Regions from separate parts of the Virgibacillus natechei genome, predicted to be linked through region 1. Evidence: riboswitches for the same ligand, from Rfam matches in the RefSeq annotation. Region 1 holds a riboswitch; each other region holds the start of a gene.
The links. A riboswitch is a leader RNA that binds a small molecule or an ion and turns the genes downstream of it on or off. The one in region 1 is predicted to bind S-adenosylmethionine.

Region 1 (5,674 bases):
TGACGATACTGGGCTGCTGGATGACGTTCATTGACTTTATCCCTTCCAAATAATCTGGAACGAAGCGTCCGAGCTGTATTATCATGCGCTTTTACTAAACCGCGCTCCCTCAAGACAGGTATCACTTTATCAATAAATTCCGTATACGAACTCGGAATAAAAGCATTCATTACATTAATACCTGAAACCCCAGCATCTAACCATTTGGCTAACTCGTCGGCAATTTGCTCCGGTGTTCCAACGATACGAGTATTTTTCGTGTGATGCGCTGCTAAATCTGCCAGCGTCGGCGTTCTATCCGGAATTCCCTGTGCTACCCACTTGAACATACTTCGAACCCCTTCTGTCTCTATATCTTCAAGCGGTGTATCTAGATCCCACTCACCAAAGTCGATTCCCATACCGCCTCCCATATGCGCAATCATCATCTTTAAATCCGTCACTTCCTCCAATTGCCTACTCTTCTCCCATGCTTCTTCCTCCGTATCCCCGATGACAAAGGAAAGCCCTTGGAAAAATTGAATATCTTCTTTGGCGCGACCGTTTCTTGCTACGATATCCGTCATTTCATTAATTAATGCTTTCGCAACTTCAGGATTTGGTGTTGCAATAAAAACTGCTTCGGCATGTTTTGCTGCAAATTCTTTTCCTCTTGTAGAAGCACCTGCTTGAAAAAGCAGTGGTGTACGTTGCGGAGAAGGAGATACGAGATGAGGTCCTTCTACGCGATAATGCTTGCCTTCATGATGAATTTTATGCACATGTTCTGGATCGGAGTAAATTCCAGTTTCCCGGTCTTTTTTTAGTGCTTCATCGTCCCATGAACCTTCCCATAATTTATATAACACATCTACATATTCATCCACGGTATCATACCGTTCATCGTGAGAAACGAGTCCATCGTGACCTAGATTTTTAAATCCATTATCTGAAGAGCCCGTAACAATATTCCAGGCAATCCGCCCTTTGGAAATCTGATCTAACGTTGATAGTTGTCTGGCAAAGCTGAAAGGTGGCTGTTGGTAATTATTTGCTGTGACAGCAAGGCCAAGCCGATTGGTATTCGCTGCTAATGCGGATGCTAATACTACCGGATCATTACTTGGAATTTGTAACCCGTTTCGAACGTGGAAATCCCATCCACCCTCATAGTCACCATACAAGCCAATCACATCTGCCAAAAAGAGAGCATCAAACCCCCCTTCTTCTAACTTTTTTGCAAGGGAAACCCATAACTCCAATTGGCCAAAATCCCTTTGCTGTCCCTCAGGTTGTTTCCATGTACCATGAGTAATATGTGAAGCTGTATTCATAACAAATGCTGTTAATGACAATGTATTTCCCATATTGATTACGCTCCCTTTTCAAATAATTTTTCTTCGCATATCCCTTGTATTCCTTCTAGAAAAAGAATTAAAAATAGGCTGAATCAGGTAATAACTCATTGTTGATATAATAATCCCCTATGGCCCTTGCTTTATATAGCGTTGGATTATGAGAAGCTAGTGTACGAATATTACGCCAATGACGATCTAAGTTAGCAGATTGTATCGTGGCAGAAGCACCACCAACTTCAAATAGTAAAGTTGCCGCTTTAAATGCCAATTCCTCAATCGCTACTTTTACTTGAGATCCCCTTAAGGCTGCGTTATGTTCTGCAGCACTATCCGGATATTCACTTGCATCATCTACACTTTTTGCTGCCGCTAGTACCATTGCTTCCGCCGCAAAAGCAAAGCTTGATAATTGACCAACGACTTGCTGTAGCTGAACATCCTGCTTCAAATCATTGGTATTGCCGTGAAAAAAAGAACGTTTTCTTTTATGGATTAAATCCGTTGCATCGGTGACAATGTTTCTTACTATACCCGCAATAATCGCTTGCAGGTAAAGATGCGGCACAGGAGCATATTGCCCTTTTTTCTGGCGATCCGTAAAGGTTTCATTTGCCTCAACCACGACATTTTCGAAAATGGTTGTTCCGCTGCCTGTCATTTTTTGACCAATTCCATCCCAATCATCCAGTACGGTTACCCCTTCTCTAGAAACTGGTACAATTAATAAAGTTGGTGAACCATGAAGCATGGCTTTAACTTCTGTATAATCTGAATAATAGGTACCGGTTGTGAAGATTTTTTCCCCATTTAATAAGTAGTGATCTCCTTCTTTGGTAAGCTTCGTATCATATTCGTAACCTCCAGCTTGATGTTTCGAGTTTTCCGTATATGCGTTGCCTATAATTGCACCATTACCTACCGCTTCTACTATTTTCTTTCGAAGCGGTGTCTCCGGCGATTGTAATAAACTTTCTACCGTCATGAAATGCGCACGGATAATATGCGCGACATCTGGGTCAGCTTCCGCAATTCTAATCACTGCCGTAAATAAATCTACAAAGGATGACCCAGCCCCTCCAGCGTTTTTCGGCAATCGAATGGCACCGAGGCGAAATTCTTTTATTAATTGGACGCCTTTAAAAGGATGTTGTCTCCCTTCCTCGTTGCTCCTCTTTTTAAAATCAGCCGCAATATCACTTATTAGTTGATCAAAGGCTTTCGAATGAATATCCGGAACAGTTACATTTTCTTCCTTTTCTCCTGTCACTACCGATGAATTACTCATTTGTAATCCTCCTTTATATCTTATTGAAAAAAGTATCTGGCCTTTCGCAGCGTACATGATGTTAAAACCATCTACACTAGCTTTATTGATCCATTGCCCCTCGTATCAGCTACTTTTTCCGGTTACCCAACTGCAACACGACAACACCACCGACGCCAGCTCATTTAGCGACCGCTTCAATGGTTCTTTGCTTGTTTGGCGCTTTAGCTTATAGTCATCAATGAAATAGTAGCTCCAATAAGAAAACCCCCTTTTCTAATAGCTTGAGAAAAGAGGGTTGCATGTTCTACTCCGCTCTTATTTCTCAAGAAAATAAATTTTCTTGCTGGATGTAGCACCTTTCTGACAAAGTCAGAGGTTGCTGAAGCGTCAACGGGCCAATTCCCTCGACTTCTCTGAATAAGAATATTTAAAATATTTAATTGTGTTTCATTATAGGTTCAACGATTTTCATTGTCAACACCTTTTTTCTAGTAAGTTGATTTGTTTAGTCGGGATAATTGATGTAAATGATGATCGGAGTAGGTTTTATAAACAACAAGAAGTCCTGTAGAAATTTCTAACCACAGGACTGCTTTGCAAAAGGAAGCACGAGAACCCTCGCACTATGGCTCCAATTATGAGCTTCTTCAATATTTACCCGCAATCTCCTCATGATGCAATATTTAACAATTAACCCATCTATTCTTATCTGATTTCTTGACCCTAATCACTAATTAATTTACACTAAGTATCGTAAAGTAATTATAAGGAAAGGGGCAATAAAAACATGACAAAAAGTGAAATTGGTCAAGCTATTTTACGGGTCGTTTTTGGTTTTATTTTCTTCGCGCACGGCCTGGATAAATTTCAAGGGGGGATAGCTAATACGGCAGGATTCTTTGATAGTCTTGGCGTTCCTGGATTCCTTGCTTATGTGGTTGCGGTTATCGAACTACTCGGCGGGATCGCCATGATTCTTGGAATTGGTACACGAATCGTTGCCGGATTATTTACAGTTATTATGCTGGGAGCGATTTTATTTGCAAATTTACCTGGTGGACTGTTAGGAAACGAAGAATTACCAGGATTTGAACTTGACCTTATTCTACTATCCATATCGATTTATTTCCTATTGAGTGATCGGTTTTCTCTAGCATTGGATAACAAATTATCCCGTTCAATAGAAAATTAAATGATTAAGGGAACAAATGATTTTATCGTTTGTTCCCTTTTTATTGTGTGCCTGTTATGGGTACAGACTTTAAGATGCACCCATGACAGGCACACAATAAAGTCCCAGTTAAACAAAGAACTTAATAAATACGTATTATTCCCCCCGTAGATCCTTGTCCAGACGCGACTTTAGGAGGAATGACTTCCCGAATAGCAGTGGAACGATGTAATCCTGCTCATTCTAAATTTATTTTTACCTATATTCTGAAAAGTGTGTTGACAATACCAATTATTAGTATTAACATGAGTAACAACTTAATAATTCTTATCCAGAGAAGTCGAGGGTTCTGGCCCAATGACACTTCAGCAACCATTGACGAAAGTCGAAAAGGTGCTAATTCCAGCAAAATTATTTTTGGGAGATAAGAGTGGAGCCGTGTATTCACCCCTCTTTTCTCTTATGGAAAAGGGGGTTTTTTAGGTTCAGATTTGAATGAGTTATCACATACACCTAGACATACATAAACCTAAAACCAAGTAATCAGATCTATTTAATACTTTTAAAAAATCACTTATAACTATGTCTGGGTTGAAAGTAGTTTGAACAGGGCTTGGAATAAGAAAGGATTGTACCCATGAAAAGTAGTAAATCTATACAAATTCTAACTATCTATCTTGGTATCGTTTAATGAGGAAGAGGCAAATGCACTTAGGATCATTTTCACCATGTCGCCCCTAAATTGCAAAACCGTGGTCTTTTCCGAACAGACTATGAAGGAAATACACTCAGGGGCCACCTCGACTTAGATTATCCAAACGTTGCATTAAGACAAATGTTTAAATGCAACTATAAGAGAATGTGAGATAACCAATTCCACTCACTAAAAAATATCAAAAGGGAAACGTAAAGGAGTGTAAAAATGAACAAAAAGTTATTAATGATAGTTATATTACTTATCCTTTCATTCATTACTGGCTGCGCGAGTTCAGAAGCATCCGGAAACAAGGAAGAACAAACAATAAAAATTGGCGTTACTGGAGGCGTTCCAGAGGCGGTTACCAATATTGTGAAAGATGAAGCTAAAAAAGAAGGGATTAATCTGGAAGTTATAACCTTTAACGATTGGATTACACCAAATCGCTCTCTTGATAATGAAGAAATAGATTTGAATATGTTCCAAACAAAGCAATTTTTAGGACAATATGTAAAAGACCATACAGCACCTTTCGTAGCATTAGGCTCAACTTATTATAGTTCGTTTGGTATTCACTCTGAAAAGCATAAACATGTCGATGAAATTCCAGATGATGCTACATTAGGGATAGTAAATGACCCTATAAATCAATGGCGATCTTTGCTGCTCTATGAAGAAGCTGGATTAATTAAGGTAAAGCGTACTGATGGTTTATTAACATTACAGGATATTGAAGCAAATCCCAAGAACCTCACATTTAAGGAAATAGAGGGTCCCTTAATGGTACGTACCCTTAGTAGCATTGATGCAGGTCTAGTAAGTAATTCATATGTCATTGATCAAGGCCTGGATCCAACGGAAGAAGCTATCTATTTAGAGAGTGGGAATGAGTTTCCAATGGTCGTAGCTGCAAAAGAAAAAGATAAGGACAATCCAGATTATAAAAGAATAACAGAATTATACCATTCCGATGCAGTAAAACAATTTATTGAAGAAAGGTACAAGGATGCCATTACCCTAACTGATGATCCATTTCAACTTGATGAGGAGGGGATGTAAATGATTGAGTTAAAAAATATAAACAAGAGCTTTGGAGTTGGAAAAACAGAAATTGAAGCAGTAAAAAATATAAATATTCATGTAGGAAAAGGGGAAATTTTTGGAGTGATTGGCTTTAGTGGAGCAGGAAAAAGCACGTTGCT
Region 2 (5,674 bases), 590 kb from region 1:
GTTGGCTCAAATAATTGAACATATTCATAATCACCAGATGCAAACGCGCCTGGAATATTTCCAAAATCAATGTTCTGGCTTAAATCTAGGTCAGCATGTGGATCAATACCATGGTTTTTTAACACAGACTCACCGACCATCTGTGGCATACCACCCACACGTTGTCCTAAGAAATTACTATCTCTAAGATTCTCCCATGTGAAATCAGGTTGTTCTTCTTTCGCAACGAGAAACGTTCCATCTGTCTTAGTTAATTGTGCAAAATTGATTGCATAATCACTGGAATCCTGTGCGTATACATAGATAGAAGTTTCTGAACCAACCAAGGCAATATCAGCACCGTCTGATAACAGGGTCGTCATCGTAGTATCACCGCCCCATGTTGTTTGCAATTCAACATCCAATCCTTCTTCTTCAAAAAAACCTTTTTCAATTGCAACATATTGCGGCGCATAGAAAACGGAACGTGTTACTTCAGCCAGGCTGATGGACGTATTTCCACTGTCATTACATGCGGCAAGGAAGATAAACAGAGCAATGGAACATACAACTAAAAATTTTGTTCGTTTCATAAAGGTTGACCTCCTCCAGCGTTATAATTTAATGTCAACACAGTTTATGCTTACCTGAAAAATGTGTGAATGCCCAGTGTGGGCTCTACTTTCTAAATGAAGAATCTATTAAATAATGCAGAAAAAAGCCGACCTCTGTGTTAGAGATCGGCTGCGGATAATTCCGCCTTATATAAAATCCTTTTGGGATGAGGATACAATATTTGTTATGAACGATAAATTGGACCTGCTTGCTGAATAGCAGTACTTACTTGTGTGAATTTCTTAAAGTTCTCGTGAAATTTCATAGCAAGTGACTTTGCTTCATTATCATATGCTACCGGATCTTCCCATGTATGCTTAGGAATTAACACGTCATCTGGAACTCCAGGAACATGGATTGGCATATCTAAGCCAAAGATCTCATCCTGTGTTGTTTCAACCGAGTTCAATTCACCCTCTAAAGCAGCGTGTATCATAGCACGAGTATAGAGCAGCTTCATTCGATTTCCAGTACCATAAGAACCACCAGTCCAGCCTGTGTTCACTAAGAATACATTCGACTGGTAGAGGTCGATTTTTTCTCCTAGCATTTTAGCATAAGTCGCTGGTGCTAATGGTAGGAAGGGAGAACCAAAGCATGCAGAAAATGTTGCCTGAGGTTCTGTTATTCCGCGCTCTGTGCCAGCCAATTTACTCGTATATCCACTCAAGAAATGGTACATTGCTTGCTCTTTTGTTAATTTACTAATAGGTGGCAATGTTCCAGATGCATCTGCCGTTAAGAAAATAATCGTATTCGGATGTCCCGCAACACTTGGTGTAATAATGTTATCAATGTTTTCCACAGGATATGCGGCTCTTGTGTTTTCGGTTAATGACGTATCATCATAATCTGGAAGTCGCGATTCTTCATCCAGAATTACATTTTCCAACACGGATCCGAACCGGATGGCATTAAATATTTGTGGTTCTTTTTTCTCGGAAAGGTTGTTACATTTTGCGTAACATCCACCTTCGATATTGAAGACACCACTTGGACTCCAACCATGCTCATCATCACCAATTAAACGCCGGTAGGGATCAGCAGATAAGGTTGTTTTTCCTGTACCTGAAAGGCCAAAGAATAAAGCAACATCTCCCTCTTGGCCAACGTTTGCAGAACAATGCATCGATAAGATATTGTTCCTTGGTAATATATAGTTCATAATAGAGAATATTGATTTTTTAATTTCACCAGCGTATTCTGTACCACCGATTAGAATAACCCGCTCTTTAAAAGAAATAATAATAAATGCTTCTGAATTTGTACCATCAATTGCAGGATCAGCTTTGAAAGTTGGTGCTGAAATTACTGTGAAATCAGCCTCATGTGATGCTAGTTCTTCATCTGTTGGATTAATGAATAACTGACGAGAGAACAAGTTATGCCAAGCATATTCGTTAATAACTTGAATCGGTAATCTAGAATTGGAATCCGCACCAGCAAATCCTTTAAATTGATATAATTCATCTTTTTCCATTAAATAAGCGGTTACTTTCTTGTATAACTTATTAAAAGCCTTTTCATCAATTGCTTTATTAACGGGTCCCCAATCAATAAACTCCTCGCAAGATTCATCTTTCACAATAAATTTATCTTTTGGCGAACGCCCAGTATATGCGCCTGTAGTAGCACGAACTGATCCTGTTGCGGTTAAAACACCTTCATTCTTCGATAGGATTTTCTCAACCAATCTGGGAACAGACAGATTCTTTTGTAAATTGTCATGAGAATATAGCTCGTTTTTAATAAATGATTCTACCGTTTTCATATATGATACCCGCCTTTTGATGAATTTGTTTAAAAAATGGAATATAAAATTATCATATGCTTTAATTTACAAATAGTATAACACATTAGTTAAATTAGTCCATACTATTTAAAAGATTTCTTTTGATGAATTTTCATTAAGCTTTATATCGGAGTTTAACGAGCGGTTAAACTCCGACTTAAAAATGGAGTTAGAGTGAAAAGTTTGGGTAGGGTAACAATACGGATAAGTATGAAATTACATCGAAAACATTTGTACGTCATAAAACCCTCATTGAATGAAGCTTTATTTTATCGTATTTATAGAATGAATCGGTTGACATAATAGGCCTCTTTCGATAAGCTAAATTACGTATGGATACTCTCTTATTCAGAGTTGGTGGAGGGACAGCCCCTATGAAGCCCAGCAACCGTCACACCAGTGAAAAGGTGCTCACCTGATGCAAGGATTATAGTAGTATATTTCCTTGAATAATAAGAGTGAAAGGATATACCACCTTTCCTCATGTTGCAGGAAGGGCTTTTTTTTGCACTTTGAATAATAAAGAAACATAATTAATGAATAGAGTACCGTAACATAATATTGAGGGAGGATTTAGCCGTATGGCTCCAAATCGCCGTTTATTTACATCTGAATCTGTAACAGAAGGGCATCCAGATAAGATGTCTGATCAAATATCAGATGCTATCCTGGATGAAATTTTAAAAAATGATCCGCATGCGCGTGTTGCATGTGAGACAACTGTAACCACAGGGCTTGTGTTAGTTTCTGGAGAAATTACTACAAGTACATATGTGGATATACCTGCGATTGTCCGTCAAACAATAAAGGATATAGGATATACGCGTGCTAAGTTTGGTTTTGATGCCGACACATGTGCTGTATTAACAGCAATCGATGAGCAATCTGCAGATATTGCAGGTGGGGTCGATCATGCACTTGAAGAACGTCAAGGGAAAATAAGTGATGAAGAAATCGCTTCAATTGGTGCAGGTGATCAAGGTCTTATGTTTGGCTATGCATGTGATGAAACCGAAGAATTAATGCCATTGCCAATTTCATTAGCTCATAAACTGGCAAAACGTTTATCAGACATGAGAAAAGAAAAAGTTCTTTCCTATCTACGTCCGGACGGGAAAACACAGGTAACCGTTGAATACGATGAGAATAACAACCCAATTAAAGTGGATACAATTGTTATTTCAACACAGCATCATCAGGATATAACCATTGAGCAAATTGAAAAAGATTTAATAGAACATGTTATACGCCCAGTGGTTCCTGCTAGTCTATTAGACGAAACAACTAACTATTTTATTAATCCAACCGGACGTTTTGTTATTGGGGGACCTCAAGGAGATGCGGGCTTAACAGGCCGTAAAATTATGGTCGACACCTATGGTGGGTATGCGCGTCATGGAGGTGGTGCATTCAGTGGAAAAGATTCAACGAAAGTCGATCGTTCCGCTGCGTATGCAGCCCGGTATGTAGCTAAAAATATTGTTTCAGCTAAATTAGCAAAAACATGTGAGGTGCAACTCGCCTATGCAATAGGTGTTGCGGAGCCTGTGTCAATTGCGGTCAATACATTTGGAACTGGTGTCGTGAGTGAAGAAGACTTCGTTTCAGCGATTCGGGAGATATTTGACTTACGGCCGGCAGGAATTATTCGTATGCTTGATCTGCAAAAGCCAATTTTCAGAAGCACAGCTGCCTATGGTCATTTTGGGAGAACAGATATTATGTTTCCGTGGGAGAAAACGGATAAAGTAGAAGAGTTAAAGGCACTCGTGGAAAAATATAAAACAGTTTAAAAACAAGCCATACAGCAGATGGTTGTATGGCTTGTTTTATAACCTAATGAGTGAAAATGTAAGGGGGAGTGATAACGAAATCACCCCCATCGATTTCAGTTGAAAAAAGTAAAAAATAAGACTTAAAGCCGATAAAGAAATCGGCTTTTTTACCGATTTCTACTAATCCGACCTCTAGTCTCTGACCTCCAGAATACGCACCAGCGCAATTGTTATAGGTTGGTGTGATTTTTATAATACTGCCCTTTTTCAACGTAAGATGTTCGTACCCGTTCCATTTCAGCATAGTCTTCTTTTGTCAAATCACGAATAACTTTTGCGGGTCTTCCCATTGCTAATGTGTTTGCAGGTATCTTTTTTCCAGGTGGGACAAGACTTCCCGCGCCAATAAATGCGTTTTCCCCAACTTCAGCTCCGTCCAATAGGATAGAGGCCATACCGATTAATGCGTTTTTACGAATGATTGCAGAATGCAAGGTAACTTGATGTCCAATTGTTACATCGTCTTCAATGATTAAAGGGTTATTGGGACTTTGGTGAAGCATGGATAGGTCCTGAACACTGACTCTTTTTCCAATTCGAGTTGGTGCAACGTCTCCGCGTATCACAGTCTTAAACCATATACTCGAATGTTCATCAATCGTTACATCGCCGTTTACGAGTGCATCTTTCGCGATAAATGCTGTTTCATGAATGGAAGGTATTGTATTTTTATAATGGTCTATCATTTGAATCCTCCTAATTATTATGGTGGTATATACAGTATAACAAAAAATACCGAATTGACGTTTCATACGATCTATGAAAGGAGTAATTGGTTTGACAATGCGTGTACCTATAACGGCTTTGACTTTAATGAACAGCGTATACAGAAAAATTTTCCCTGCAGTCAATCAAGAATTAACACACTGGAAAAATCGTGCTGAGCAGATACCAGATGAAGAATTACGTAAACAAGCACTAGCTAGTATTGAAACAAAAAGATTCCACTGTCAGGGCGGAGGGGTTTACGCATTGCTAGCAGGGTATGAATGGAGAGAAGCAATCCGTTTTATCGTGGCTTATCAAACGATAAGTGATTACCTGGATAATTTATGTGACCGCAGTACATCAATGGATCCAGCTGATTTTCGTTTGTTGCATGATGCGATGATTGATGCATTGAAACCAGGAAATACGATAAAAAACTATTATGCGTTACGGGATGTACAGTTAGACGGAGAGTATTTAGCGGATCTCGTTCGAACATGTCAAAAAACGTTGCGAAACCTTGATGATTATTCTATTATACAGGGCTATTTGTTAAAGCTTGAGGCAATGTATGGGGATCTCCAAGTACACAAACACGTTAAAGTTGAAGAGCGAATCCCACGATTAACAAATTGGTATGATAGGCATACAGAGGAATCCCCTGGGTTGAGCTGGTATGAATTCTCCGCTGCAGCAGGATCTACTTTGGGAGTTTTTTGTATGGTTTCCTATACAATGAACGGAA
Region 3 (5,674 bases), 530 kb from region 1:
AAGTCATGTGGATTTTCAACAATATCACTTACTTCTGCATCTACCTTTTCTACGTCTTCGTCTAAAGTAATCAGACCATTCTGTTCAAATAATGCTAGGACTCGCCCGTGATCAGCTACAGAACGACTTAGAATTACTTCTGTTCCATTCTCTATCTCGTCAATATCAGTTATGTTTTGAGAATAAACCCCCATCGGCTCGATATGAATGCCATCAATATAATCAAAATCATAACCGATTTCCTCTATTTGACCCTCTAAATATGGGATATGCTGGAAATAATTAGCATCTAGATCTCCCGTTTCCAAATCATCATTTGGTAATACATAATCCTGGTACTGTTCAACTGAAAGTGATATTCCCTCTTCCTCTAAAAGCGGTTTGGCTTCTTCCAAAATCTCCGCGTGTGGTGTACTTGAAGCACCAACTGTGATTTCCACTGGTTCAGAGCCATTATCACCCGTATTTTCATCTGTATCTCCATCTGTATTTCCATCCCCACAAGCTGCTAGTACTAATACTACTAGTAGCATTAAAAATGCCACGTTCCTTTTCATTATAATCTCCCCTTATATTTTTATCTTTTATCTAATTTAGTAGACAGATAATCTCCGATAAATTGGAAAATAAATACAATGACTACAATCAAAATGGTACAAACAAGTACCACATCAAAATCACGGCGTTGAAAACCGAAGAAGTATGCATAATCTCCTAATCCTCCAGCACCAATAACGCCCGCCATCGCGGTGTAACCAATTAACGCTATTGCAGTAACAGTTATCCCAGACACCAATGCTGGCATAGATTCCGGTAATAGAACCCGAAAAATAATTGTCCGTGTCTTTGCTCCCATTGAGGTTGCTGCTTCAATCACGCCTTTATCAACTTCCTTTAGCGCAATTTCCACCAGTCGTCCATAAAATGGTGCTGAACCTATAATCAATGCAGGTAAAGCTGCAGTGGGACCCCGAATAGTTCCAATTAAAAAGTCAGTGAATGGAAATAACAATAAAATTAATATAATAAACGGAATAGCTCTGAACACATTTACAACCGTAGCTACAATAAAGTTAAGTGTTTTGTTTTGCCACATGCCGCCTTGCATTGTCAGGTATAAAAGTAAACCTAGAATAATGCCTAAAATTATGGTCCCTGCCAATGCGAACAACGTCATATAAAAGGTTTCATACGTTGCTTCCACCAAGTCTTGAACATCTAGATTTGGAAATAAGTCATTCAGCATGACGAACAACCTCCACTTCTACCGAGGTCTCATCATGAATAAAGCTTACTGCCCTATTTATTTCCTCTGAATCTCCTTCAACTTGAACAAACAATGTACCGTATGCGGCCGCCTGGGTCTGGGTAATTTTCCCCTGGAGGATGTTAATAGCTATATCAAACTTCTTGGCTACTTGACTTATTAATGCTTGATTTGCTGTTTCACCAATAAAATGAAGTCGAATGATTATTCCTTGGTCATACGTATCAATCAAATGACTTACACTTTCGTCTTCATCATCTGCACCCATAACCTGCTCCACAAATTTTCTTGTCACCGTTTCCTTTGGACGCCGGAATACATCCAGTACTTCACCTTGTTCTACGATTTTCCCTTGTTCCATTACTGCAACCTGGTTACATATTTTGCGTATAACATGCATTTCGTGGGTAATAAGAATAATCGTTAATCCCAGCTTCTCATTAATATCCACCAGTAAATCAAGGATAGAATTCGTCGTTTCTGGATCTAATGCTGAAGTTGCTTCATCGCATAATAATACTTTCGGGTTATTTGCTAACGAGCGAGCAATACCCACACGCTGCTTCTGTCCTCCACTAAGTTGAGAAGGGTAGGCATCCTCTCGTCCGGAGAGACCGACTAAATTAATTAACTCCTGTACACGTTCTTGCCGTTCAGCTTTTGCTACTCCTGCTATTTCAAGTGGAAAAGCAATGTTATCTCGCACAGTACGTGACCAAAGTAAATTAAAATGCTGAAAAATCATCCCAATTTCCTGTCGTGCTAGCCGAAGTTTTTTTGCATTTAATTTTGTTATTTCCTGGTTGTCAATCACAACTTGACCATCTGATGGATCCTCCAACCGATTAAGTAAACGTACAAATGTACTTTTACCTGCACCACTATAGCCGATAACGCCGAATATCTCACCTTCTTTTATATTAAGGGTCAGATCATCAACAGCTGTTATTCTTTGTTTATTTGATGTGAAATATTTACTTAAACCCTTAATCGAAATCACAAATAATCCTCCTTAAATGGTACATACCATGCTTATTATACCAAACCAAAACACAAAAACGCCTTCCTGTAAGAGAACAGAAAGACGTAAATAATCGTTTTCTCGTTCCCTCATCTGCCAAAGCGTACACTTTGCAGGAGTTGGCACCTTTCAGACTTCGTAATGTTCTGAAGGTTGCCGCAGTTTCACAGGGCCAGTCCCTCCACCGCTCAAGATAAGAGATATAATCGTACCGTTTAGCTTTGAAAGCTTTAATTGTACTGATGCAGGTAGGAACATTTATACTCTCCTACTGCAAAAATACTAGCACACTAGTTTTCTAGTGTCAATATTGTTATTTCATTAACTTTTTACGAACAGGTCTGGTTTATACTCTGTCAGATAGCTGTAAATATTTGCGATAGACCGAAAAGCATAAATTTTTTCTTTTACTTCATTACCTTCCTTAATTAACAAGCAGGGGACACTCTCTATTTTGTGTTCCTGCATAAATTCAGCATACAGTGAAGCGTTCATTTGGTAAAAAATAGTTTCTTTGTGCACCGACTCAATTTTTGTTAACATCGTTCGCGCTACATGACATGTACCACAAAAAGGAGTATAAATATATAATATATAGCTATCTTGTTCCAGTACTTCGTTTGTTATCTCTTGCAACACTACCACCCTAAATTAAAAATATTGGATTAACCGCTATTCGTTTACTCAGTAAAGCAGTAGCAAGTACATGCTCAGGAGTTGTCGCTACTTCACGATATTCACTGCTCACATAGATATGCTCGGCATGCGGAAGCTCATGTCTCAATTGTTTACGTAATTTTATGCCTGAATAATCTTCATCAACAAATATCAATACATTTTTATTATCTAAATCATAGGTTTCCAAGAGATCATCAAACTTCTCAACACCAAGGGTACCATTCGTACAAACAATAGCGACATCATCGGTAATTATCTTCTCAATTTGCCTTTTATCTGTTAATCCTTCGACTATAATAACTATTTCATGTGCCATCATCCCACAACACTCCTAATGAAATCAAGCAAAAATGCTTCTGTTATATGTATACTATGATACAAACGTGGCCAACTATACAACATTGTTGCAAGTTAGCCAGTTATAGTCGCTATTCATGATATTAGTCTTCTTCTTGGTCCGTAACTGCATCATATTGCTCTGCTGATAATAGACGATCAAGATGCGACGAATCAGATGGCTCGACCACGATCATCCATGCCTTATCATATGGTGAGTCATTTACAAATTCAGGATTATCTTCTAAATCCTCGTTCACTTCAATAACTTTTCCGCTTAGTGGAGCATATAACTCAGAGACTGTTTTAACGGATTCAACACTTCCAAAAGGCTCATCTAATTCAATCTCTTCTCCAACCTCAGGAAGTTCAACGAATACAATGTCTCCGAGTTCATCCTGTGCAAAATCTGTAATACCGATACGTACTTGTTCGGCTTCTTTCTTAATCCACTCATGTTCTTCTGAATATAATAAATCCCCTGGTACGCTCATTGATATCCCTCCGTTTATTCATTCCATTATAACTATACAATGTAAGCATGGATTTTTCTAGTGTTTTACAATAATTCATTGACGCTGTTCTAACTCCCATCATATGATAAGCGGGAAACCTCTACGTTGACTAATTTATTACACTACTCACGTATGATGGATAGGCTTTTACTAAAACTTCCCTACACACATTATAGCCAATTTTCATTAAACGTTTCTTCCTTAAATCCAACTGTCACGTTTAGTCCGTCCGTTACGATTGGCCGCTTAATCAGCATCCCATCCGAAGCTAAGAGTTCTACCATTTCTTCAGTGTCTGCATCTTTTATTTTTTCTTTCATATTCAACTCACGGTATTTTTTCCCGCTTGTGTTGAAAAATTTTTTTGCAGGCAAATTACTTTTTTCAATTAGTTCTTTTATCTCTTCTTTTTTCGGTGGTGTATCCACTATATGTATGGTACGGTACTCAAGTTTATTCTCATCTAACCACTTCTTCGCTTTTTTACATGTACCACAGCTTGGATACCAATAAAATGTAAGTGCCATATACATCATCCTCCTTCGTAAATGTATTGATATTTTTAATTCTATCATGACTATAGCTAATTATTCATTCTTTTCGTTTGATAATTATGTACTAGCGTTTTTGAACTGCTTAACTGCTTATAAAAAGATAGCTCTCCCTATTTTAATAGGAACGAGCTATCACATATTCTTCCTGAATTATATTAAACGATATATTCTTCTTCCTCTATAATTTTAGCTGCAACCTCCCGCTTTTTCGCTATTACATTTGTTGGTGTATGGCGAGTTAGCTTACGAAGTGACGACAACATCGTACGTAATGTGTCCCCTTCTTCGACTGCAATTAATGTTTCTTTTGCATCTGCTTCAATTCGGTTGAAAGCTTCCTGTACATAAATTTGAGTGTATAATAATTTTTGTTTGTTTTTCTCATCGCCTGAACGATTGATCGCCTTTTCAGTACGAAGAATTGCAGCTTCCATGTTATATACTTCTGCAGTCATATCTGCTAGGTTAACTAAAATTTCTTGTTCCTTTTCAATCTTCTGCATATACTTCTGTGCGGCTAGACCAGCGCCAAGTAAAACAATCTTCTTGGCATTTTTCAACAGGTGTTTCTCTTGCGCTAAACGCTCGTCGCCCACTTCCTCCGGCATCATCATCATTAATTCTTCTTGTAACGCTTGCGCTTTTTGCAGTAATGGAAGTTCGCCCTTCATTGCTTTTTTCAACAATGTTCCAGGTACGATTAGTCGATTGATTTCATTTGTACCCTCAAAAATACGGTTAATTCGTGAATCACGATAGATTCGCTCTACTTCATATTCTTGCATAAACCCATAACCACCATGCAATTGTACTGCTTCATCTGCTGTATAATCCAATAATTCTGTAGCCATATATTTATTCATCGAACATTCAATTTGGTATTCAGCTATGGCACGTGCTACTTCACGTCCATCCTTCATTTGTTCGTCTGTCAATGCGCCCATACGCTGTTCAAATAAACCAACTGTTCGGTAGACGGAACTTTCATTCGCATAAATCTCCGCAGCCATTGTTGCTAATTTTTCCTGCGTTAAGGAAAAGCTGGAAATTGGTGTATCGAACTGTTTACGTTCATTCACATATTTTGCCGATAATTCCAGGGCACGCTTGGATCCACCAACACCACCAATCGCAAGCTTATAACGTCCAACATTGAGAATATTAAATGCGATAATATGGCCTCGCCCTTTTTCCCCTAATAAATTCTCAACAGGAACTTCTGCATCCTCTAAAACGAGTGTGCGAGTAGATGAGCTCTTAATACCCATTTTCTTCTCTTCTGGACCGGTTGACACACCGGGGA

Region 2: another riboswitch for S-adenosylmethionine. It lies ahead of metK (methionine adenosyltransferase); the one in region 1 lies ahead of OLD84_RS15150 (acyl-CoA dehydrogenase family protein).
Region 3: another riboswitch for S-adenosylmethionine. It lies ahead of OLD84_RS12655 (methionine ABC transporter ATP-binding protein); the one in region 1 lies ahead of OLD84_RS15150 (acyl-CoA dehydrogenase family protein).

What each region holds. Positions count from the first base shown of each region.
Region 1 covers NZ_CP110224.1:2,961,925-2,967,598, forward strand. The annotation lists gene OLD84_RS15145 (LLM class flavin-dependent oxidoreductase) at 1-1,346, opposite strand, end outside; gene OLD84_RS15150 (acyl-CoA dehydrogenase family protein) at 1,414-2,622, opposite strand; SAM riboswitch class I at 2,917-3,028, opposite strand; gene OLD84_RS15155 (DoxX family protein) at 3,392-3,796, shown strand; SAM riboswitch class I at 4,100-4,206, shown strand; gene OLD84_RS15160 (MetQ/NlpA family ABC transporter substrate-binding protein) at 4,698-5,531, shown strand; gene OLD84_RS15165 (methionine ABC transporter ATP-binding protein) at 5,532-5,674, shown strand, end outside.
Region 2 covers NZ_CP110224.1:2,373,373-2,379,046, reverse strand. The annotation lists gene OLD84_RS12360 (ABC transporter substrate-binding protein) at 1-572, opposite strand, end outside; gene pckA (phosphoenolpyruvate carboxykinase (ATP)) at 779-2,365, opposite strand; SAM riboswitch class I at 2,728-2,845, shown strand; gene metK (methionine adenosyltransferase) at 2,968-4,179, shown strand; gene OLD84_RS12345 (gamma carbonic anhydrase) at 4,392-4,907, opposite strand; gene OLD84_RS12340 (tetraprenyl-beta-curcumene synthase family protein) at 5,005-5,674, shown strand, end outside.
Region 3 covers NZ_CP110224.1:2,435,652-2,441,325, forward strand. The annotation lists gene OLD84_RS12645 (MetQ/NlpA family ABC transporter substrate-binding protein) at 1-557, opposite strand, end outside; gene OLD84_RS12650 (methionine ABC transporter permease) at 578-1,246, opposite strand; gene OLD84_RS12655 (methionine ABC transporter ATP-binding protein) at 1,236-2,267, opposite strand; SAM riboswitch class I at 2,375-2,488, opposite strand; gene OLD84_RS12660 (thioredoxin family protein) at 2,610-2,924, opposite strand; gene OLD84_RS12665 (toprim domain-containing protein) at 2,935-3,282, opposite strand; gene gcvH (glycine cleavage system protein GcvH) at 3,407-3,796, opposite strand; gene OLD84_RS12675 (arsenate reductase family protein) at 3,988-4,344, opposite strand; gene OLD84_RS12680 (acyl-CoA dehydrogenase family protein) at 4,527-5,674, opposite strand, start outside.